Regions from separate parts of the Paenibacillus chartarius genome, predicted to be linked through region 2. Evidence: riboswitches for the same ligand, from Rfam matches in the RefSeq annotation. Region 2 holds a riboswitch; each other region holds the start of a gene.
What was found. A riboswitch is a leader RNA that binds a small molecule or an ion and turns the genes downstream of it on or off. The one in region 2 is predicted to bind cyclic di-GMP.
Positions count from the first base shown of each region.

Region 1: it holds a riboswitch for cyclic di-GMP, as region 2 does, so the genes downstream of both, ACFFK0_RS14055 (haloacid dehalogenase-like hydrolase) here and ACFFK0_RS16395 (hypothetical protein) in region 2, are expected to answer to the same signal.
Region 3: it holds a riboswitch for cyclic di-GMP, as region 2 does, so the genes downstream of both, ACFFK0_RS19665 (C40 family peptidase) here and ACFFK0_RS16395 (hypothetical protein) in region 2, are expected to answer to the same signal.

Region 1 is NZ_JBHLWN010000054.1:25,473-33,661, reverse strand. It holds gene ACFFK0_RS14080 (heavy metal translocating P-type ATPase) at 1-992, opposite strand, end outside; gene ACFFK0_RS14075 (copper ion binding protein) at 1,074-1,274, opposite strand; gene ACFFK0_RS14070 (metal-sensitive transcriptional regulator) at 1,303-1,644, opposite strand; gene ACFFK0_RS14065 (response regulator) at 1,814-2,452, opposite strand; gene ACFFK0_RS14060 (sensor histidine kinase) at 2,424-3,851, opposite strand; gene ACFFK0_RS14055 (haloacid dehalogenase-like hydrolase) at 3,921-4,604, opposite strand; cyclic di-GMP riboswitch class I at 4,755-4,844, opposite strand; gene ACFFK0_RS14050 (thioredoxin family protein) at 5,128-5,775, opposite strand; gene ACFFK0_RS14045 (TlpA disulfide reductase family protein) at 5,796-6,353, opposite strand; gene ACFFK0_RS14040 (cytochrome c biogenesis CcdA family protein) at 6,372-7,094, opposite strand; gene ACFFK0_RS14035 (hypothetical protein) at 7,087-7,767, opposite strand; gene ACFFK0_RS14030 (C40 family peptidase) at 7,941-8,189, shown strand, end outside.
Region 2 is NZ_JBHLWN010000067.1:114,369-122,557, forward strand. It holds gene ACFFK0_RS16390 (methyl-accepting chemotaxis protein) at 1-456, opposite strand, end outside; gene ACFFK0_RS16395 (hypothetical protein) at 460-1,314, opposite strand; cyclic di-GMP riboswitch class I at 1,407-1,494, opposite strand; gene ACFFK0_RS16400 (SRPBCC family protein) at 1,699-2,199, shown strand; gene ACFFK0_RS16405 (DoxX family protein) at 2,196-2,570, shown strand; gene ACFFK0_RS16410 (sugar-binding protein) at 2,684-3,670, shown strand; gene ACFFK0_RS16415 (sensor histidine kinase) at 3,667-5,118, shown strand; gene ACFFK0_RS16420 (AraC family transcriptional regulator) at 5,093-6,451, shown strand; gene ACFFK0_RS16425 (sugar porter family MFS transporter) at 6,670-8,115, shown strand.
Region 3 is NZ_JBHLWN010000076.1:100,343-108,531, reverse strand. It holds gene ACFFK0_RS19685 (bile acid:sodium symporter family protein) at 1-78, shown strand, start outside; gene ACFFK0_RS19680 (MFS transporter) at 156-1,442, opposite strand; gene ACFFK0_RS19675 (cell wall hydrolase) at 1,702-2,145, opposite strand; gene ACFFK0_RS19670 (glycosyl hydrolase family 18 protein) at 2,573-4,681, opposite strand; gene ACFFK0_RS19665 (C40 family peptidase) at 4,715-5,659, opposite strand; cyclic di-GMP riboswitch class I at 5,723-5,814, opposite strand; gene ACFFK0_RS19660 (GntR family transcriptional regulator) at 6,445-7,599, shown strand; gene araD (L-ribulose-5-phosphate 4-epimerase) at 7,722-8,189, shown strand, end outside.

The DNA of each region.
Region 1 (8,189 bases), on a different contig from region 2:
ATTACAACATCACCTACGGCAACTTCCTCTATCGGTATGGAAACTTCCTGACCGTCGCGAACGACAAGTGCGGTCTTGGCCTGCAATCCCATCAAGGTTTTGATGGCTTCCGATGAACGGCCTTTCGCTAACGCTTCAAACAGTTTTCCGAGAACAATGAGCGTAATCAGCACGGCGCTTGTCTCGTAGTACATAGCAGGCACATGATGCGCCCCAGCCTGGTTGGCCCATTGAACCGTTAAATAAAGACTATAGAAGTAAGCGGCCGACGTGCCGAGCGCCACCAAAACATCCATATTGGCGCTGCCATTCCGAAGCGCTTTATACGCTCCGATATAAAAATGCCGGCCGACGATAAATTGAACGGGCGTTGCCAGAAGCAATTGAAACCACGGATTCATGAACAATTCGGGCACCCAGATCCAGGCGGTAAACGAAAAATGACCGACCATTGCCCATAACAGCGGCAGTGACAAAAGGGAGGAAATGAGAAGCTTCTTTTGTTGTCTCTTGATTTCTTTTTTTCTGTGGTCTGCAGACTCTTGTTTTTCCTGTTTTATCGCTGCTTTGTAGCCGAGCTGCTCCACTTTCCTCACCATATCCGAAGCGGACACCTCAGCAGGTGAATATTCTACTCGTGCCGTCTCCAGTGCCAGATTGACGGTTGCTTTGTACACTCCGGGCAGTTTGCTGAGCCCCTTCTCAATCCGGGCGGCACAGGCGGCACAGGTCATGCCGCTGATTTCAAAATCAACGGCTTCTTTGACGGTATCGTATCCGATCTCTTGAATTTTCCGCTCGATTTGGGGAAGTTTAACTTTATCCGGATCGTAAGTAACGGACGCCTGCTCGAGAGCAAAGTTAACTGTCGCTTCCGATACACCTTCCAGTTTGTTTAATCCTTTCTCAATCCGGTTTGCGCATGCGGCACAAGTCATACCCGATATTTGCAAGGTCGTTTGCTGTTTTTTTGGGGATTCCGTGTTTTGCATGTAAACCGCCTCTTTCATACCCCTATAGGGTATTTATAATAATAAAAAGAAAGGCCACCAGCAAGTGACCCCCCATGCCTGTTAGGCAACCTCGTAGCCTTGTTCTTCAATGGCTTCCTTCACGGCATCCAAGGATAATTTATTTTCATCGTATTCTACAGTAACCGAGTTGCCTTTCAGATCAACACGAGCCGACGCACCTATTTCTTTTAAGGCTTTCTCAATGGAATTGACACAGTGTTGGCAGGACATACCGTTCACTTTAAGTGTTGCTTGTTTCATACAAATCCCTCCGATATTTATGATTTCATTATTTCATTAATTTATTAACCGTAATCAACAATTCGTCAATGACTTCATGTTCTCCGGCCTGGATGCGTTCCACGACACAACTTTTCATGTGTCCTTCAAGCAAAAGCTTGCCAACGCTGTTTAAGGCTGACTGAATGGCCGCGATCTGGTTCAGTACATCGTCACAATAAGTATCCTTCTCAATCATCCCTTTAACTCCGCGAATTTGGCCTTCGATACGGTTCAAACGGGATATCAAGTTGTTCTTCATTTTGTCCGAATGATGGCTTTTCCTTTCGCTTTCTGGAGAACAACAAGAACGGTCAGCTTCATCCGGTAGCAATTCCTCTTGGTTCGCCACGACTTATCACCCCACAACAAATATACTATACCCCCTTAGGGTATGTCAAGATGAAATTATTCTAGTCAAATGAATTTGTTCGTCTTTAACTCAAGAAGAAGCTTAATGTTTGTAGGACAGAAAAACAGCCCGGTCTTCCATTAAAAGCCGGACTGTTTGCTTTGAGATTCTAATCAATTATCCCAAGACGCTTGGCTTTTCGGGCAGCTTCACGGCTGGAGCGGGTTCCCAGCTTCTTCAGAATACGATTCACATGCTTTTTTATGGTGCTTTCAGTTGCATGCAGTTTGCTTTGAATATTTGATTGCTTGTACCCTTTATGAATGAACCTTAATATTTCCTGCTCGGCTGAGGTTAACTGCTTACTACGTTGCTCTCTTTTCATCCGCCGAAATTCCTTCACCAGCACACCAGCCGAATCCGGATGAATGTAATTCAAATTATTGTAGGCAGCGCGAATAGCGCAGGGAATATCTTCGAAGTGGGCCTTCGTTACATAATTGACTGCCCCTGCCGCATACGTATCCATAATTGCCTCTTCCTCGTCGATGCCGGTCAGCATAATGATCTTGGTTTGCTTTATTTCCAAAATATCCATGGCCGCTTCAAGTCCGTCATACCCATTATCGGATAAAATAAGGTCCATGAGCACAACATGCGCGTCACTAAGCCTGGCGAGATGAACCGCATCCTCCCTGTTCGCCGCCGAACCGACGACGACAAGATCATGCTCGCGGCTCAGGAAACTTGTGAGTTGGTCACGCCAGACGGCATCATCCTCAACCAACATAACCTTGATTTGATCCAATGTCCCTCACCTCGGTTAACGGAAGCGAATGGGATCGAATCCTTTTGTGTGGAATTTGAATTACGACCGACGTCCCGACATTCAATTCGCTTTGAATATCGATCGATCCGTCATGCTGCTGAATAACATTGTAGCAGTACGTCAATCCGAGACCGAAGTTTTGCTTGCGATGTTTGGTTGAATAAAATGGATCGAACAAATAGGTAAGCTCGTCTTGTGATATTCCCTTTCCGTTATCCTTAAAGACGATCGTAAGATGCTTCCGCGTTTCGCATACCGAAATGAACAACATTCCTCCCGGCTCCATCGCTTCGGCCGCGTTGACGATGATATTGTGGAACGTTTCCTGAAGATGAACCGGATCGCAGAGTAGATAAATCGCCTTATTATCAACATCCGTATGAACCTGAACGCTCCGCTTTTCCAAGAACACTTTCGTCATCGAAAGCGCGCGGCTTAGGATGTCCGTTACCTCATGAATCCCCTCTTTCAGCATGATATCTTGCGTCCGGTTTTGAATGCGCGTCACCATATCCAGCATATGCTTGGTCGAATCAAGCACAACGGCTGCATCGCTCGCAATTTTCTCCTGATGAGACGAAGCTGCCAGATTTCGAATCTGATCGGCGACAATCCGGATTTTTCCGACCTCATTTTTAATCGTGTGGTTCAATATGCTTGTCCCGTACGAGATGGCGCGCATCGTACCGTCCAACCGGTCCTTTTCGAACTTTATCCGGACGCCGAGTACGCCATATTTGATGCCGAGGAGCAAAAATGTTACCAGCAGAATCGTAATCACAAACGGCATAAACCGCCATACTTCCTGAACATCGAAAAACGCCTTTAATGTATAGTTCGCCACGATTTGAAACAGGATCGGGGGAAATGCAACAATATTGGAAAATAAACGGCTTCTTTTCCGTTTCGGATTCTTCTCTTTCATAAAACTGTATGTTAACAGGATAAGACCAACGATCAGATAAGGTACGCACCAAAAAAACAGCGCTTGAAAGTTATGCTGGATCGGGGGAGTGAACGACGTGAGGAAAAGCATCCCGATGATCGGGATGGGAAGCACCCCTGCGAGGATCATTTTCTTTTTACGGCGGAATAACCCGGAGTAGCTGACGGCGAACATCAAAAAACAATAAGGAAGTCCATTATGATTCATAAACGAGCCGAACATGTGCATCTTTAATAAGAATGCTTCAAGGGAAGGCGTAGAGATTTGATACTGCTCCAGATAGGGCAAGATCGTTTCGGTTACCGCGCGCGACAATCCCCCGCCACCGCCTGTAAATGCGGTAAATGCCGCCCAGCGTGTCGGTTCATTTTTGGGATTGATAATCAGCAAAATGGCTGCAATCGTCCACAATGCAATGAGTACAAAGACCATTCGGTCCAACTCCTTTAATCGTTTTGACTACCGATTAAAGAGGAGCGCCGTCGTGGACAGAGGCTTCAATTATGCTCGAATCAAGACAGCCTCCCTCTGTATCGACTTCATCCATTTCTTTTTCTTGTTTGCCACGATGATCGGGTAATGGACATGCTCCAGCATCGGCAGATCGTACTTGGAATCTCCAATCGCCATCGTCATTGCAGGATTCAAGCGTTGGATGTAATTGCGCTTAAATCCTTTCAGCTGAGAAAAGTCGATTCGAATCCTCGAATCCTGTTTAACGACGGGCAAACATACATAGGGAACCTGAAAATACGCTCCGTAATGCTTTACGATCAAATCGAAATTGGTTGACAACAACGTGACCTGAACTCCTTTTTCCTTCAAATAAAAGATGAGATCGTGCACAGGAACGATAAATTGCCTCTTGAGCATTTCTTCAAAATACCTTTGAGCGTATTTCTCTAGCTGTTCATAGGCGTACTTCCCGAACTTTCTTTGCACAAATACGTGATTAAACCAATCTCTCGACAAACGATCCACTGCAAGATAGAATGGAGCCGCAGCCAAGCAGTAAACAAGAAACAGCCACCATAGCAGCCGGTTCTTCAGGCGTTCTCTCTTGATGAACAAGTAAAACTGTACGATGTTGCTTTTGGTAATCGTATTGTCGACATCAATAACCGCATGATTCACCCCATTGGCCAATATTCCGTCAAACTGCGAAAAATCTCTACTGTGCTTCATTACATCTCCCCTCAGTTAGTTTGAATTTCCTAAGACCTCGATCTCACATTAATCCCAGGACATATCGAAGACGATCACTTCCTTTCGTCAATTTTTTCTAAAAAACAAAAAAGACACTACCCCAAACACGTAGTATCTTCTGGATGACTGTAGGGTAACCCGGCTATCATTGCATAATATTATGCAGAAGACCCGTGGCTTTGCGTCCCTGCCTTTCGAACAGGTTTGCCATTATCCAAGTCAGACTTATTACCTATTATTATATTACCAGGTTGTGGAACAGGCAAGAACCAAAATGGGAAATTTTTGAATTTGTCGAATAATCGCTTGAAAGAGTTTAGTACTTTTTTCCTCAGGCCCAGATAGTCTTTGTTCTCAAATCATATTTGGTAGATTATCGTGACATCTAGCGACACGTCTATTTCAACTCCACCGATGAGTGCAGAATTGAGTGATATTTGCCATGGTAACCCGACATTGGAATAATAAAAGGCTTTTAAACCTTCTTTGCTTACATGATTGGCTAACGAGAAATCGTCCATTCCAATTTGATATCGGTAATTCCATAGGCCGCCAAGGTACGATTGAGCAACGTCTTCATCCGATCGGTTTCTTCCATGCTCACTTCATTTGTCGAACGGAGCGTTACGACGCAAGAATCATGATGAAAGGAAACCCGCTCAAGCGAAGTGTCTGCCGGAAACGGATTGTCAAATCCTTCAGGCCGGGTGCGCAACAATTGTTGAATCGTTGTTATTCTTGGCGCTTTAACGGAAGTCTTGTTGATCACCGTTGTCTCCACCGGAACGGCGTTGCCGTTTTGGAACAAATAGATCGTGTAAGTTTCGGTAGTCTCCCGGTTTTCTTCCCGCGGCGCTTCCGATCGCAGCGATCCTTCTTCTATCTGTCTAATCAAGTTCCATACCTCTTCCGTTTCTTTAAAACCTTCAATACGGTACAATTCAACGCCGCTGTCATCCAAAAAGAGCGTGGTGGGATTCATCTTAATGCGATATCGATTGGTCGTTTCATGGTCAACATCCACATAGACGACTTCATATGCAAGCTCTTTTTTGCAGGCAAGCAATTCTCCGATGACCGTATTCATGGAGCGGCCCATCGGACAAGCGGATAGTGTTAACAAAATCAATTTTTTAACCGATTGACTCATGCGGCATAACCTCTCCCGTCTTATTTGATATTGGAAACAGCTTCTTTCATAATGTCGTAATTAATCGCGCCCTGAAACTTTTCCCGAATCACTCCGTCCGAGTCCAGCAAGAATGTCGTGGGATAGGCGACAACCTGATAGGTTTGCATGACGTCTCCTTCCTTGTCCAGAACGATGGGGAACGTGAGCTGTTGCTCTTTCACAAATGCTTGTACGTTATCCGGATTTTCCTCGGTAGGTGTCAGGTTAACACCCAAAATCACAACGTCTTTCGATTGGTAATCCTCATAAAATTTTTGCATATGGGGCATTTCCACCCGACACGGCGGACACCATGTCGCCCAAAAATTGACCAGCACTTTCTTGCCCTTAAAATCAGACAGGTGAACAGGATTCCCTTGCAAATCCGTAAGCGAAAATTCCGGCGCAAGCTGCCCCTTCAGAATGCCCGTCTCCAGGTTTGCTTCCCCCGATTCCGCAATTTTTCCGGTTTCTGAAGAAGACTTGTGAAAATAATCGTATCCGCCATAAACGACGAGCCCTATCAAAACCAGAACAGCGATCATGCTTTTTTTCATCCGTTTCATCTCCACTCGTTAAAAGTTGATCTCCCAAAACGTATATTGGGATAGCCAGGCGCTGATCTTCTGCAATTGCCCGGTAAACAACAGAAACCCCAGCCCAATGAGCAGCCAGCCATTCAGTTTGGACAGGAGAGGTATCCATCTGTTCATTTTTTTCATGAACTGCAGCGAATACGTCAGCAACCATGAAATCAGTAAAAACGGAATACCCAATCCGAGGGAATACACGGCCAACAACCCAACCCCGTTCCACAGCGTTTCGGCAGACCCGGCCAGAAGCAAAATAGATGACAACGCCAACCCTACACAGGGGCTCCAGCCGGCGCCAAAAGCCACGCCGGTAAGCAGCGAACGGATTGCGCCGCGGCTCCTGTTCGTTTTGATTTCCCATGTTTTACCGGACATCAACAGCCGGAGATTTAATAATCCGGCCATTTGCAGACCAAACACAATAATCAACAGACCGCTTATTTCTTGGATCAAATCGCGTTCCTGGGCAAAGAAGCGGCCAATAAAGCTTGCCGAAGCCCCCATCGCGATGAAAACGAGACTAAAACCCACAATAAAACTAAGAGACTGAACAATCAGTTTCCCCCGATGCACGACCAGTTTGCCATCTTGAAAGGACGAGCCCGTCAAATGGGAAACGTAAGCGGGAATGAGCGGAAAGACGCAAGGGGATAAAAAGGATAGCATCCCCGCGGCAAAGGCTGCGAAAACCGAAATATTATCCATGAGAACCTCCTTTTTTCACCTTCTCGTCCAACCAGGCCCATCCGGTCAAACCCGTGGCAACGAGCAGAAAAATCAACTGCTGTTTACTGAAGGACAAAAGCCACATCGGACGATCGGGGACCAGAAACCATAGCATCGCATGTCCAATCGAGAACCAAATGGCGTATGCAAGTCCTATTGGCGAATCGGATCCTCTTGAAGAAAACAAGAAAGACATGAAAAGAACCGCTGTTAATCCGGCGCTTGCCGCATGAAACCAGGCCGGCTCCTCCCCGATCATGAATAACAACACTTGGCAGGCCGACCAACCCGCGAATGCATACGTGATGAAAATGTCGACCCACATTTTTAAAGGAATGTTTTGCTTCAAAGCCTTCTGCCAAATATAGACCGCGGCAACCAGGCTTGCCATCCATTTCCCGCGTTCCCCGCCATCGAAATAGATGAAAGAAACAGGCTGTTGGATGGCTTCAACCGGATGAAAGAGCAGGTAGCTCGCTTTCCAGACGATCAGCCACAGCCAGAATGCGTTTGATACGCAGGACAAGATCAACCCCCGCTCCGGCATGTTTCGGAGCCGATATTGTAACATCAACCAGCCCGCCGCCCCAAAACTGAAATACAAAATCAGTTGTCCGTTCAAGACAAAAGAACCGATTTGAATGCTGCGCAAACCCCCACCTCCTTGCAGATGAGGATAACGCTTCTTTTTAAAGAAATGATTAAGCGATTGGAAAAATGTACATCCAGGTTCACTGCATCTCCTGTGATAGGCTTGGATTAGACCGCGAGCCGATATTTTCCGCCGCGGGAATTATCCAAATCCACAAGGAGGAATTGCAGTTGATGAAGAAAAAACTGGCTATGGCACTGTTTGTAACGACTTTTATTGCCGGAACGATTTCATTGGGACAAGACTCCGCTTCGGCGGCCAAGGGTGATGCCGTCATCGTGAAAAGTGTCAATTTTCGGGACAAGCCTTCCCTAAGCAGCGAGCGCATTCGTTATTTGCAGGCAGGTGAACATGTGAATATTTTGGAACGGGTGAACCCCTATTGGTACAAAATCAAGGATGGCCAGGGGCAAACCGGTTAT
Region 2 (8,189 bases):
GCTGGCCGCAGCCGAAGTATGGGCATTCCGCGTCAGCAGCCCGGCGGATACTGCCACTTGCTCGGACACTTGCTTGCCGGTTAATATCGTCGAACGGAACGTATCGGCCATCAAATTAAACGAGGAGGCTACGACGGCCAGCTCGTCCTTCGTCTTCAGCTCGACGCGGGATAAAAGGTTGCCTTGCGCAATTTGGGTCGCAGAAGCTTCCAGCGTGTGTACGGCGCGTTTGACCGATAAATAGAACGAGATAAACAAGTAGGTCACGGCAAGCAGCACCAGACTCACGACGGCGATCAGCAGATACATCGTCGAGTTGCCCTGGTCGATTCGGCGATGCAGAATCTCCTGAAGCAGCTCAAGCTCCGTCTCGAAATGCTTGAAGGTCTGCTCGACCGGCTTGTTCAGCGTGTCAAACACCTCTTTCGGCATCGCTTTGATCGGATTCGCCGTCACAACTTAACTGTTCACGTACTCGATCAGATGATCAAGCTCCGCCGAATTCGCCGTGTAAGCTTCCTGCAGCTTGGCACCGATATCGCTATGTACTTGAGCCGCCGTATCCAGGTCGGACTTAATCGTTTCCTGCGTCGTCTTGATCTGATCCAGAAGCGTCGTTAACGTACGGATTTCCGCCGCCGTCGGCGTCTTCGCCGCCGCGTATGCTACGGCCAGCGCTCTGGCGCGTCCCGCGCGGTCCAGCAGCAGCGGCATCTGTTTCACGGAGGCATCCATCAAATAATAGCTGCCCAGTTCTCCGTCCAGCACAAGGCCCGACGTGTTGGTAATATGCGTCATCAACGAACGCGTATCCGTAATGACCGATGCGTGCTGATCGATGCTTTCTTGGGACGTCAGCGCCGTACCTTTGGCCTTCAGGTCGCTCCATTTTTTCTTCACCGCATTCCATTTGTCGGTTGTTTGAATTTGTTTCCCAATCTCGCCGTCAAGCTTGTCGATTGCAGCTGCCGCGCTGTCGGCTTTCGCTTCAGCCTGAACGAGGGTTTCTTTCAGCGAGCTGTCCCCCAACACGACAGCACTTACCGATGCGCGTCGCGTATCGACCGCATAGTAGAAATCGTTAAGCTTCTGCACGTATTCGACACCGGTCGTTTCTTCCTGGATATGCTTTACTTCGCTCGCTCTATCGGAGTATTGCAAATAAGACAATACGATCAGCGGAATCGCGAACAGCAAGCCGATCATCAGAAACTTATTGACATATTTCAATCGATTCATAACCGCTTCACCCGGAGCGAACAGAGAGACAAGCTTGGACGTTGTGCTGCGTGCATGTGTGTGTTGTTGTGACATCCTGTAATTCCCTCCACATTTTCAACTGTTGTCCTAAAGACGACAAAGAGGACCCGAATTTTCGGGTCCCCTTCCGCGGGAGCACAGAAACATTCGGCAGCTGGCTGGCATGGGAACTTACTCCCGGAAGCCCCTCTAGCTTTGCGGCCTGCATTTTCATGCAGTGTGCCTTTGTCGTTATAGTTCCATTAACAATTTCTTAACAACATTATACCCGGAGAACTAGGTATTTGGTAGTAGTTTTTATCGAAATTGCAGTTATTATATTATTTCTTGCATGGTGAATGCTGATAATCAAATCGCTTATTATATACCTTGACAGGAATATTCCCCATAGGATATATTTGTAACAGATGAACCAATACCCGTAAGGAGGAATTCGTTATGATGCAAGGCCCGGCTATGAACAACACTTTCACCCATGTTGAAGGACGTGTATTGACAGTTCAACGCAGCTTCCCCGCTCCCCGCGAACTCGTGTACGAAGCTTGGACCGACCCGAAGCATCTGCCCCACTGGTGGGGGCCGGAAGGCTTCACTCTCACCGTTCAGGACATCGACGTAAGGCCAGGCGGCGTATGGCGCTATGTCATGCACGGCCCAGACGGAACGGACTATGATAACATCATCCGCTATATCGACGTCGACCCGCCTCAGCTGCTGCTTTACACTCACGGCGATCCTGAAGTGGAGGAACGCTTCCGCGTCACCGTCACTTTTGACGACATCGACGATAACACAGAGCTTACCATGCGCATGCAATTCATTTCCGCCTTGGAACTGGAAACCGCGGTGCGGCAATACGGGGCGATCGAAGGCGCCTCATCGACGCTCGGACGGCTGGCGATCATATTGGAGCGCATGCAGGGAGGTGTTCGGGCATGAGCAAGCTGCGGATCTGGTATTGGATTTTTACAGGCTTGACGATCTTGTTGATGGGTGTCGGAGCGATACCGAATCTTCTGTCCAACCCTGACTCCGTCGCTCTCTTCGCCTCTCTCGGCTATCCCGCCTACCTGTCGCCGTTCCTGGGCGCCGCCAAGCTGCTCGGCGTCATTGCGATCGTCGTACCCGGCTTTACGCGGGTGAAGGAATGGGCGTATGCAGGTTTGACTTTCGATTTGGCGGGGGCGTTCTTCTCGGTGCTGGCGGTTACCGGGTTGAAGCCCGACGCGCTCGTATTCATCATCGGGTTTGCCGTGATAGCCGGGTCTTATCGATATCATCATAAGCTGCTGAAAGCGCGGGCGGTTTGAACGCATCAGGCAGTCCGGGATGCGAACGCATCACGGGCTGCCTTTGCTTTGTGTCCTCGAGCCTATTTTGTATAATGAACCTGTTATATTCCGTCGTTCAAAGGAGCCATCGCATGTCGAATCGGATTTGGAGCGCCGCCGTCGTCATCCTGTTCGGGGGATTTACCATACTGCTGCTGCTGTTCTTCTTCACTACCCAGCGCATTCAAGGCTATGTGAAGCCGCTGATCACCCCCTCCAAGGAGCAGACGAACGGCAAGCAAATTGTACTGATCGCCCAAGAGCTCAACAATCCTTACTGGAAATCGATTGAGCAGGGAGCCCGCGACGCCGCGAGCCGGTTCGGCATGGAGCTTCATTATACCGGCCCGTACCGGATCAACCCGCAGGAGCAGATGAGGCTTCTGGAGAAGGCGATCGCCGCCAAAGCGGACGGGGTTCTGGTGCAAGGTCTGGGGGATGAAGGCTACCGAAGCTTAATCGATAAAGCCGTCCAAGCCGGAATTCCGGTCATCGCTGTAGATACGGACGAACCGGATAGCAGCCGACTCTCGTACGTCGGGACCGACAACATGGAAGCGGGGATGAAAATGGGTGAGCTTGTCGTAAAGACGTCGGGCGGTGCGGGAACGATCGGGGTCTTGATTGGCAGCGAGCGCGCTCCGAACCAGCAGCTTCGCCTGCAGGGCTTGCGCCGGGCTTTGGCCCAATTTCCCAACCTGACGGTCGCCCATGTGAGGTCGTCCAATATTTCGCGTCTGCAGGCGGCGGGGCAAGCGGAGGAGCTGCTTCAGCTGAAGCCGCGAATTACCGAGATGGTCGGCTTTAGCGCGCTGGATGGCCCGGGCATCAAGGAGGCCGCCGAGCGCCTCCGCCCGAACGGGCTTCATATCTATGCTTTCGACACGACGGAGGAAACGTTGAGCGGCCTCAGCGAGTGCAAAATCACCGCGGCTGTCGTGCAGCGGCCCGTCGAGATGGGCTATCGGGCGGTTACCTTGTTAAATGAGCACTACCTGGGCAATCCGGTACCGCAGCAGCTGTTCACTCCCGTATCGGTGATGAACGGCTGTTCGGCTGCGAAGGGGGCAGGCCAATGACGATCCGCACCAAGCTGCTGCTGTTTATCCCCCTGCTCGTGCTGCTGTCCAATTCGGTTTCCTTTTTCCTGTTCCAAAGCGGCCAGGGAATTCGGGAAAGCTACGACGTCATGATGAGCCGGCTGCTGTTGTACAACCAAACCGTTCATACGGTGGAAGGCACCTTGGAAACGCTGAACAGCTATCTTGTGAATCCGGACACGACTCGTCTCCGGCAAGTCGAATCGGCGCTCGCAGCCTTATCACAGCAGCAATCCAAGGTGGCCGAGCTGTACGACGGAAGCCGGCAAAGGCCGGCCCTTGTGGAATACGTCCGTATGATGGAAACGATCCGGGAGCAGGGTAACGCCTCCGTGCAGGCGTCAGGTCTCAGCCGGCAGCGGGAAGCGCTGGCGAGCTATGAGGATGCGGAACGAACCGGCGGCTTCATCCAGGAGCAGGAGCAGCACCTCGTCGATGTGGAGCTGGCCTCATACGAACCGGTGTACCAGCTTATTCAGCACGAAGCGCATCGAATGGACCGGCTGGCAGCGGCCGTATTCGTCGTCAACACGCTGCTTGGCCTTGCGCTCGCGGTGTGGATCTCGCGAAGCGTAACCGTTCCCGTCTCTCACCTGGTCGGCGTTGCCGCGCAGATCGCCAAAGGCAATTTGAACGTGGAGCCCGAATCCGGAACAAGCAAAGACGAACTGGGCATATTAGCTAGAGCGTTTCGGCATATGCTCTCCGATCTGAAGACTTTCATCGACAAAGACAAGGAGCTGCTTGAGAAGGACAAGCTGGTCAAGGAGCTGGAGCTCAAAACGCTGCAAAGCCAAATCAATCCCCACTTCCTGTTCAATTCCTTGAATGTGCTGTCCAAGCTGGCGCTTCTTGAAGGCGCGCTGAAGACAAGCGATCTGATCGTCTCGATGTCGAGGCTGTTCCGCTACAATTTAAGAAAACTGGATAAGCCGGTCACCTTGCGCGACGAGCTGAACCATGTCCAGACGTACATCGCCATCCAGCAGACTCGATTCGTCGACCAGGTTCATGTCGAGATCAGCGCGGATGAGTCTGCGCTCGGCCTCCCGATGCCCGCTCTTACTTTACAGCCTTTGGTCGAGAATGCCTATGTGCACGGTATCTCCGGGATGGAAAGAGATGCGCACATTCGTCTGGATATCGCCCGCGAGCCGGAGCACGTAACGATTACGATAACGGATAACGGACAAGGCATGGACGAGGAAACCCGCCAATCGCTGCTGCGGCTGGAAGAAGTGTCGGCCAAGAAAGAGTCTTCGGGCATCGGTACTCGCAATGTTTTTAAACGAATGGAGCTCTTCTACGGATGCCCGCAGCCCGTAACGATAGAGAGTGAACCCGGAAAAGGAACGAAAATCACGATTCGGGTACCTTGGAGAAAGGAGGACTTGGGAGACTATGTTCCGATTGATGATCGCCGATGACGAGCGGTTAGAACGGGAAGGACTGGAATGGATTATTACCCATATGATGCCGGACACCTTCCGGCTGCTGCACGCCTCAAGCGGCCGGATGGCGATCGAGCTTGCCGACGAGCACCGTCCGCACATCATTATTATGGACATTCAAATGCCGGGCATTCACGGGCTGGAGGCGATCCGCGAAATCAAACAGCGGCTGCCGGAAGCGAAATTCGTGCTCGTGTCGGCATATGATGATTTTGCCTATGCCCAAGAAGCGATATCCCTGGGAGTCAAAGCGTATATTGTGAAGCCGGCGGGCCGTGAGCAAATCGTGAGCACTTTGCAGCAGCTTATCGACGAGCTGGAGCAGGAGAAGCGGAAGCGCCGCGAAGAGCTGGAGCTCCGGGACCGCCTCTCCCAGCTGTCCCCGCTCGCGGAGAACGAGCTGGCCTTCATGCTGATGACCGATCAAATCCGGGAAGCGGATCGCGATCAGCTGTCGGAATGGCTGGAATTCCCGTTGGATTACGGCTGTGCGCTCGTGGTCGCTTTTCCCGAGTCCATGGAGGCTATAGAAGCCTTGAACAAGCAAAAAATTTATGACCGCATCAAAAGCTATGCCCGCACCGGACCGCTGCCGTCCATCGTCAGCCCGTTCCTCGACCGCCACGCGGCTATCTTCGTAAGAAAGCCGTCCGGCATGAACGGCGAGCAGTGGCAAGAGGAACTTAAGCGGTACGCGGAGAAGCTGGCGGGAACGATGAAAAGACAGCTGGACAATACGGCCTTTATCGGCGTCGGCTCCAGCCATAGCGAGGCGGAAGGGCTTCGCCGCTCGTACTTTGAAGCGGTCTTTGCATCAACCTGCTACGGGCCGGACCGAACGATCTGCTACTTCGACGAGCTCAGGAACGGGACAAGCCCCCTTCCTGTGTTAACGGACCAAAGGAACGGCAGCTTCGACGACCGCGCCCGGCAAACGTATGTGATGGCCGCTCTAGAGCGAATACGGGACGAGCGGGAAAAGCAGACGGTCACCGTTCTCGACAAGGCGGTGCAATATATCAAGGAACGATATACCGAGGAGCTGTCCCTTGAGGAGGTAGCGGGCTTCGTTCATCTGCACCCCCACTATTTCAGCAAAGTGTTCAAGCAGCAGGTCGGCGAAACGTTCATCGACTATTTGACCGGACTGCGGATCGAGAAAGCGAAGCAGCTGATGAACACCTCCATGAGCCTGAAGGAAGTGTGCTTTGAAGTCGGGTATAAAGACCCCAATTATTTCAGCCGCGTCTTCAAGAAGGTAACCGGCGTCAGCCCGTCCGAATACCGGGTTCGCGAACATTCGGAATAACGTCCATGTCCTGCCGGGGACATGGACTTTTTTATTTTGGCCAAGTGAATATTGTGCTAGCTTCGGGCGCTGCAGCCCCAGAGGATGCGGGAACCTGAATGAAATGCGGCAAGATCGCACGGAAGTGAAGACGAATGTTCGGCCGTATTCGGCCGCCCGGTGCTATACTTATCAACGATTTAGAGAAAAACACGGTTTACGGAAGGAGAACGTGACGCATGGCTACCCCAATGAATAAAAGCAGCAGCGGACAGACGAACATGACATTTGTCACGCTGGTTTCCATGATCGCCGCGATTGGCGGCTTGCTGTTCGGCTTCGATACGGCTGTCGTATCCGGCGCCATCGGTTTTATGAAAACCCGGTTCGTCTTAAACGAGTTGGAGGTCGGCTGGGCCGTCTCCAGCTTGATCATCGGATGTATTGCCGGCGCGGCGTTTGCCGGGGCGGCAAGCGACCGGTTCGGAAGAAAGAAGGTGCTGCTCGCCGCGGCGGCGCTCTTCATCATCGGCTCGCTCGGTTCCGCCATTCCGGCAACCTTCAGCGGTTACATCATTGCGCGGATGATCGGCGGTATCGGTATCGGCATTACTTCAACCTTGTGTCCGCTCTATAATGCCGAGATTTCGCCGGCCCGCTACCGCGGCCGTCTCGTAGCGCTGAATCAGTTCGCAACGGTCACAGGGATTTTCCTTGTTTATTTCGTCAACTCCGGTATTGCCGGCTACGGCGACGATGCCTGGGATATCGCCTCGGCTTGGCGCTGGATGTTCGGCGTCGGCATCATTCCGGGCTTGCTGTTCCTGATCCTCCTTCTCCTCGTTCCGGAGAGCCCGAGATGGCTCATTAAGAAAGGCCGCGCCGCAGAAGCACTGCCGATTCTGGTGAAGATTCACGGCGAAGAGCTGGCCCGGCAAGAAGTATTGGACATCAAGGAATCGTTCAACCAGGACGGCGGGTCCTTCCGTCAGCTGTTTGCTCCCCGCATGCGAATCGCGCTGCTGGTGGGGGTCGTCTTGGCGGTTCTCCAGCAAGTAACCGGAATTAATGCGGTCATGTATTACGCTCCGGAAATTTTCAGACAGACGGGCGCCGGTACGAATGCCGCGCTGGTGCAGACGATTCTGGTAGGCTTAATCAATTTCTTGTTCACCATCCTGGCGGTATGGCTGATCGATAAGGTCGGACGGAAAGCGCTGCTTCTGGTCGGCTCTGCGGCCATGACGATCTGTCTCGCGGTCATCGGCATTGCGTTTCATTCCGGCCATACCTCGGGTCCGCTCGTATTGATCTTCATTTTGCTGTACGTCGCGGCCTTTGCGATTTCGCTCGGACCTGTCGTCTGGGTTATGCTTTCGGAAATGTTCCCGAACCGCGTCCGCGCCAAAGCGACGGCAATCGCTTCGACGGCTCTATGGGTAGCCGATTACCTCGTCTCCCAGTCGTTCCCGCCATTGCTCTCGTCCGCCGGTCCGGCCGTTACGTTCTGGCTGTTCGGCTTCATGTCGCTGTTTACGTTCCTGTTTTCATGGCGTGCCGTGCCGGAGACGAAAGGGAAATCGCTGGAGGACATTGAGTCGATCTGGGAGCGGCGAAGCGGAGCCGCATCCGAGGGAGCTCAGACCCGAAATGCCGCAGCTGTACCCGATACGTCGGCGGTTTGATAGGAATGCAAAAAGACTGCCCGCACTTGCTGCGGCAGTTTTTTTGTTTTTGCAGCTCGACTGCCCGACGGCAC
Region 3 (8,189 bases), on a different contig from region 2:
CATAACATTTCCGGATCCTTGTTGGCAACTTGGTTTGCGCGCCGCGCCGAAAAAGAGGATCTGAAGCTGGACCATTGACCCAAAATCCGATGGCGTACGATAGCATGCAAAAAATCCACTCCCCATTGTGAGAGTGGATTTTTCGTTCATTCGTATTACGATGTTGAAGCCAATGGAGCGTCGCAACGAAGCGCCGGCCGATAGCGGAGAAGCACCAAAGTGTAGATGAGAAACAGCGCTGTCAGTAAATAAAACACGGCCGCAATGCCAACTTGGCTCACGAGCAGTCCGCCGAGCAAGGCTCCGCTCACGTTGCCGACGGAGTTAAAGCTGGAGTTGTAGCCCTGCGCCGTACCCTGAAGCTCTAATGGCGTTAAGTGGCGCATCAGCGACATGACCGAGGTGATCAGTCCGCCGATGCTAATTCCCGTAAGAAATCGAGCCACTAGTAAGGACCATGGGTCTTGAATGAGAGCTTGGGGAACGTGCAGGATTCCCATAACGATCACGCTGGCGATCAGGATCCGGCCGTGCCCGATCCGGTCGCCAAGCCGGCCCAGCACCGGTGAGGCGATCATCATCCCTAGCCCTTGCGCAGCAAACATCAGCCCGCTGATCAGAGACAGCTGCTCCGTCACATTGAGCATTTTCAGGTAGAGCGGGAGAATCGGGCTGATGCTTTGCAAGCTGGCCGACATCAGGAAGCCGCACAGCATCAATTGCAGCAGAACGGGGGATTCCGAGATCATCCTCTTGAACGTCACTGGAGCAGCGGATTTCCGCACCGTAGCGCCGGAGCCGGCAACGCGCTGCTCGCGGCACAAAATCAGGACAAGCAAAGCGGCAGCGGTCAGACAGGCTCCCGTAATAAAGAACGAGCTGCGCATTCCGAATGCCTCCGCTAGAACACCGCCGATCAGAGGACCAAGCAGCTGACCCAGCATATTGCCGGTTTGCACCGTGCCGACGGCATGGCCGATATGCTCCTTCGGCGTCTGTATCGACAGCATGGTTTGCGCTGCCGGAAATACCGCATTCGCCAGTCCGAACACAATCCTTAGCGCCAATAGGTGAAGCGGAATCAACGCGAAGCCCATCGCCGCCATGACGAGGCCCATGGCGATACCGGAGAGGACGATCAACCGTTTTTGACCGTAGCGATCCGAAATTTTTCCCCAAAACGGGGACATCAGCGCGATGACCACATGATTCACGGCAAAAATGACGGAAGCCCAAACGGCAGCCTCCTTCACATCGGTAACACCCAGTTCCTGTACATAGATGGCGAGAAACGGAACGACCATTGTGATGCCTGCCGACGTTAGAAATAAACAGATCCAGAGCAGCCACATTGTGCGCTTCCACTCCTGCGGGGCCGGCTCGGGCCGCACCGCTGCCGTAGCATGTCCTGGATTTGTATGCTCTCGGGACTGAACCTCCATGCTGCTTCGCTCCTATTCGTCATGCCGTCCGATTGGTATTGCAATACTTCCATAGTACTGCACCCTCACCGGAAAGGAAAGCTGGAAATAAATCGTTCCTTATACCCTTAAGCCCGTGCATGTTTTCCGGGAAACATAGTATGAAGAAACCACTTTAGTCTTTGAATGCGGTTGCATAAAACTGAAGATATGGCGCATCAATAAAAAACAGCGGCAGCTTTGGACTTTGCTTTCCAGCCCATAGCTGTCGCCGCTGCTATTAATATACCCTATACACATTTTCACATTCTTTTCCGGTCGGCTCATAAAAACAGTGAAGCTTGTAGCGTCCCACATGCGGCTGATTATACCAGTTTGCCGGACAGGGCAGAGGGGATTGGGCCGTCCCCGGCCGAAAATACCAAAGGGAAAATTTACCCGGCCAAAACCGCTCTCCATTCACAACCCGCCGTGCCAGACGCCGTTCTTGCTCCCTTGCTTGTTGATAGAACATACCGTGAAGCAGCGCTTCAAACGCATGGGGCTGGTAGATCATTTGGGGGATTGTGCGGAGTCCTTTAAAATCCGAACAATTGGCTCTTATCCGGTTAATGCCTACATTTCCGACAAGGAGCATACCTAATTCCCCTTCGCCCACGGCCTCGGCTCGAAGCAGCCTTGCCAACAGGTCAATATCCCGCTTCCTGGCTTTCACGACAGCCATCGGCTCACCTCTCATCAGATGATCTAGAGCCATCATATTGCAGCTGAATTGGATGTATGACAGAGAGTTTGATTTTACCGTATCGAAACATTCGATCCCGCGAGCTGCTGCGTTACCAGGAAGCTTCGATCGACTTCGTCAGCATTTCAAGTACATAGACGCTTGCTTCATCCCGATCGGAAGTGAGGGGAGGGACGTTCGAAGCTGGAGCTGAAGCGGCTGAGTCTGGATTCCGACCTTCCGTTCTGCCGGAACCGCTGATCGAACAACCGGATATAAGAATGATCAGTGCGTTGTATGGTTGATACCATGATATATTCGTGCACGGTCGGTTGATTTCCTCCGCCTGTTCTTTACCCTGTCATAAGCGATAAATAAAAACCATCCGACCGCACGTGTTCGCGCCGGTTCGGATGGTCTTGTGGCATTAGTTCAGCGTTAGATAGGAGCTATGAACATACCCCGTTTGCGTGCTCGAATATTTTACTTGATACCAAACGTCCGTTTTACCTGTAATTTCAACCGATTGTCCATAGAGGTAAGAGGCTACGATGGAATAAGCAGTATCCGGACCGCTTCTGACATTCAATTTGCTTGCCGTAACTTTGCCGTACACCTTCTCCGTCACTACCGTGATCCGGGCTGCAGCGCTGGAGGTGTTGGCGTTATCGTCCGTGGCTTTGATGAGCACGTCATAGACGCCGTCATTGAGCGGTGCGGAATCGATCGTCAGTTTATAGCTTCCGGCATTCTGAACGATTGGCGGAGCCAACGGCTTGATATTGCCGCTTTGGTTACGCAGAACGACTTCAACTTGAGCTTGCTCATTCGTAGAATATTGCAATTCGGATTTGGCGTTCAGCAGCGCTGTTTTCTTCAGTGTCGCGGTCGAAACCGTCACATTCGAAATGACCGGAGCGTAACCATCCCGAAAGGTGATGGCTGCGCTCGCCTTGCTCGCGTTTCCTGCTTCGTCAGCCGCTGTCAGCTCAATGGTGTATGTGCCTAGTGCGAAGCCCAAGCCGTTAAAGGAATTTTCATTCGGGCCCGACTGCTTCAGCTCGCGATCCACCAGCACCTGAGCAGCGCCCGCCTGGTTGATAAGCTTCAGGGTGACGGCTGCCGGTTCGTTCAAGCTGTAACGGAGAATGGAGCTATTCGTTCCGTCTACCTTTAAGCTAGGCGGAGACACGTCCAGCGAAGAAATCGCGGGAGCCGTTCCGTCCAGCAGCTCGATGCTTGTCGAAGCCGAATGGGAGAGCCCGTTTCCGTCAACGGCCTTCACTTCGATCGTATAGGCACCGAACGGCAGGCCGCTGCCATCCCATTCGAAGCTGTGGAGACCGGCCGGTTTGACCTCATTCATCAGCAATGATTTGACGGGGGCGCGGGAGCTGTCCAATACGTTGATGCTTGCGGCGGACGGCTTATTTAAGTTAAAGCTCACGAATACCCTGTCCAGACCATTGACGGATAAGGAGGATGCTGATGTGGTTAAGCCGGATAGCTTCGGGGCTAAACCGGAATAGGCAGACCTCCAAAAGCTTTCGTTCTCGAAGCCCATTCTCCACACGGAGATTCCGCCTAAGCTGTATTTGTTCGCCAGCTCGGTTTTCAGTTCGATGCTTTTGTCGTCTTCATACCATACCACGTGCTTGCTGCCGAGAGCGTCCGTATACGTCAGCGTTGGAGACTTCTCCGTTTCGTTCCAGACAGGCTGTGCGTGATAGGTTGAAAGCAGGCCGGGGATGCTTTTCCACATGACGGCTTTATGCCCGGTATTCGTCGTCACATTCCAGTCGTAGCCGTAAGCCGGCAGCCCTAGCAGCACCTTCCGGCTCGGAATTTGGGATACGGCGTACTGAATGGCTTTCTCGAACCACGGATAGCCGGCTACAGGCCCTGGAGGGCCCCAGCTGCCATTTTGGTCATAGGACATTAATTGAATTTTATCAGCGGTTTGGCCTAACGTGTAGAAGTCGAACGCCCCGGACCAGCTGCAGGTCGTACATTCATTCGTCTTGGCGGTTACGGATACGATGACTTCCAAACTTTTGGTTTTCGCTACTTGCGTCAGTTCCTTAACGAAACTGTTAAAGAGCTGCCGGTCGGCTGCGTACATATTTTCAAAATCTAGGTTGACGCCTCGATAGCCATTGTTCTGCGTTAATGTGAGGATATTGTTGATCGCTTTTTGCCGCAGGGCCGAGTCGGACAGCACCTTTCGGGTTAGATCGGGCTCGAAGTGATTTTGAATAACAGCGTAAGTATTGATGTTTTTGGATTTGGCTGTGTTTACATCCGCTGCAGGCGTTCCGCCTGTAATCGAACCGTCTATTTCAATTTGATACGTGATGACCCCCATATCCTTGAGATAGGTTCCGAATGTTTGTAGTGAGGTCGAACTGCTTGAATTGACGTAGAAGCCCATGACGGATTGCTTGGTTAATTCGGCGTCGGCGGCGCTAACGGTCGAAGCGTATAACGAGAAAAGCACAGAAGTCAATAATGGCAGCGCGAGGATCTTTGTTCTCATCGTGATGTGGCCCCCTATGCCCATGCAATTTGGTTACTTCATGCTGCTTCCGCCGAACAGAAAGCGGTATTCCCATTGTTTTCCTTCGATTAGATCGGTACGGACGCCGCCCGATTCCGGGGAATACGTATGCAGGACCATGCCGTCTCCCAAATAAATACCTGTATGTGTAATCGTTTCCGTCGACTTGTCGATCGACGCATAATCCGACGCGCGGGATCCCTTGTAGGACATAAAGAACATCAAGTCGCCGCGCTTCAGCTGTTTCCAGTCGGTCGTTACCGGTCCGAGGCTCTTTACATATTCGCCTTGTTCGCGCGAGTCGCTTGGAATCACTTCACGTGTCGCATCCCAGCGGGCTTGCTGTAACAGGTCGGAGCAGTCGAAGGTTGCGGTGTCGAACCTCTTGGAGCCGAATTCATAAGGAACGCCGGTATACTTGAACGTTTCCGCAATGACGCTTTCGATCCGTTCGGCCAGCGGGAGCGTTACGAGAGTAACAGAGAAATCGGTAATGATATATTTGCTGCTCGAGCTGACGTAGCCGACCACGCCGGTGGAGTCGACCGCCTTGTACCAGCTGTCATTCACCTTTTCCAGTACCAGCACGTCCTCTCCGGCGCGCAGCATGCGGATGCGGGTGGCATCCGTCGAAGGACCGGTGCGGAAATTAACGCCATAGATGATTTCGGCATTGCTGATAACCGATATGTATTTCTCGTTCGTAGAGACGAAGCCGGTAACGCCTTGCGCGTCACTCACCTGATACCAATAAGGATTGACGATCTGCAGCACGGTCACGATCTCGCCTGTTTTTAAATAACGCATAACGCTGCTGGACGTGTTCGGCTGATCGCGGAAGCTGACGCCGGATACAATCTTCGCTTTGGTCGTCACTTCGCTTGCCGCATGGGCGGCAGGTGCAGCGAAGGACAGCAGCAGAACCATTACGAGCAATAAACCATTCCATTTTTTCATGTTGATACCCTCCATAGATGAAATAACCCTTTCTCTGCCGAAAGGGTTATCCTGGGACCCTCTTTCGGTAGCTGGCTGGCATCGTGAACGGTCGTCCTGCGGAAGCCCCTCTAGCTTTGCGCCGCTGGCTTTCGCCAGGTTTGCCTTTATCGCGAGATGAATGTATTGGGTTTGTGTCCTAATTATAGTTTGTAGGAGGAATTGTCGAAAATAGGAGAAATTCAGTAATTGTTGTCAGTTCTATAATGGCGGCGTTCAGACTATTGACTGCGCAATATGGATATATCTACCATGCGGGTAAGAGTCTAGAGCACTATTTATTGGCACTAACAAGCGGGGAGCGTGCTTGCGGCAGCTCCTCTTTTTACCATTTCGGAAAGTTAACATTTGCAATGCGAAATGGGCTTTCTGCCCAAGCCTAGCGGTTTCCGAAACCGTTATTTTGCTCTTTAGGGGGCGGCTTCATCGTGTAGAGGATTATGAGGGAGTTAATGTTGAGAAACAAGGTATAACCATGCAAGATGACAACGAGCGTCTCGATGGCGCCTTCAAATTCCGCTAAATTGCTGGTGAACCGAGTAACCCACAAAATAGCGCTCTCACCTACCGGTAAACTCAGCGTGCTTTGCACGAGAAGCGAATCCGGTCCCGCCGAGCATCGATCTTGATCCAATAGACAAATTTGTCGTAGCATCGTCTATATGTACATACAAGTAGGAGGGATGATATAATAGCGATATTTCCAATAAGGCTATGATGCTGACCCTCCGGGAGTGAACCATCCTATGGACAAGACGGTCCCTAAACATATTCGACTCAAGCAAGAAATTAAATCGTGGATCGACAACGGCACGCTGCGCAGCGGAGATCTGCTGCCGTCCGAGAACGATATCGCGCAGCGCTTTCAGATGAGCCGCCAGACGGTTCGGCAGGCGCTCGGAGCGCTCGAGCAGGAAGGCTTGCTTAGCCGCCAGCAGGGGAAAGGTACGTACGTTTCCGAAAGCTTTACCCCAGCCCAAACCGCCGAAGCGGAATTCACCGAACCCAAGACGATCGGCGTACTGACGACCTACATCTCCGATTACATCTTCCCGCACATCGTACGCGGCATCGAATCGGAGCTGCGCCGCCACGGCTACCGGCTCGTTCTGTCCAGCACCGACAACGACAAAGAGCGGGAGCGCGAAAGCCTGGAGATGCTGCTCCGCGAGCCGCTCAGCGGGCTCATTGTGGAGCCGACGCGAAGCGCGCTGGGCAACCCGAACTTCTCGTACTATGCCTCTCTCGACTACAAAGGCATTCCGTACTTAATGATCAACGAGACGTACCCTGAGCTGAACTGCCCGTATGTCAAGCTGGACGACGAGCTGGGCGGGTATCTCGCCGCGGAGCATCTGCTGCGGCTCGGGCACCGCAGCGTCGCCGGCTTCTTCAAGACGGACGACATGCAGGGCGTGCAGCGGCTCAAAGGGTTCCTGCGGGCTCACCACGAGCTTGGCGTACCGCTGCGGCCGGAGCTCATCGTGCAGTACAAGACGGAGGATAAGCAGCATACGCCTCACCAGGCCGCGCTGCGGCTGCTTGCCGAGAGCGAGCAGCGGCCGACAGCGTTCGTGTGCTACAACGACGAGCTTGCCGTAAGGCTGCTCGATGCAGCCCGCTCGCAAGGGCTAAGCGTACCGGGGCAGCTCTCGCTCGTCGGCTTCGACGACTCTCCGCTGGCTACCGCAACCGAGGTGAAGCTGACGACGCTGGTCCATCCGAAGACCGTCATGGGCGAAGCGTCCGCCCGTCTGCTGATCCAGATGATCGAGCGCCGCCGCACAACCGGCACAAGCCGGGAAGCCGAAGGAGGGGAGGATGCTACCGTCGAACCGATTGTGTACAAGCCGGAGCTGGTCGTCCGCGAATCGTCCGCACCCCCGGCGGGACAAACTTAGAAAAAAATAGTAGCCTAACATGTATGTACAAGTTATAATAGAGGTAGTCGCACTGTTGCGTACCTTTTGCACGGAGCCCGCTGAGGAGTGCGAGCTATTTTAACATAGGGAGTGTGTCGTCCTTGCTCGAGGATTTGAAGCAAGCCGTACTGGAAGCGAACCTGGAGCTGCCTAAGTACGGTCTCGTTACGTTCACCTGGGGAAATGTAAGCGGTATCGACCGCGCCTCCGGACTTGTCGTCATTAAGCCAAGCGGTGTGCCTTACGAAGATTTGAAACGGGACGACATGGTAGTCGTCGACCTGGAAGGCAGCGTCGTGGAAGGCAGGCTGAAGCCGTCGTCCGATACGCCGACGCATGTGGTGCTGTACAAGGCGTTCCCGGCGATCGGCGGCATCGTCCACACTCATTCGCCGTGGGCGACGAGCTGGGCGCAGGCGGGGCGGGCCATTCCGGCGCTCGGCACGACGCACGCCGACTATTATTACGGCACGATCCCGTGCACGCGGGACATGACCGAGGACGAGATTAAAGGCGCTTACGAGCTGGAAACCGGCAACGTGATCGCCGAGACGTTCCGCGAGCTGGAT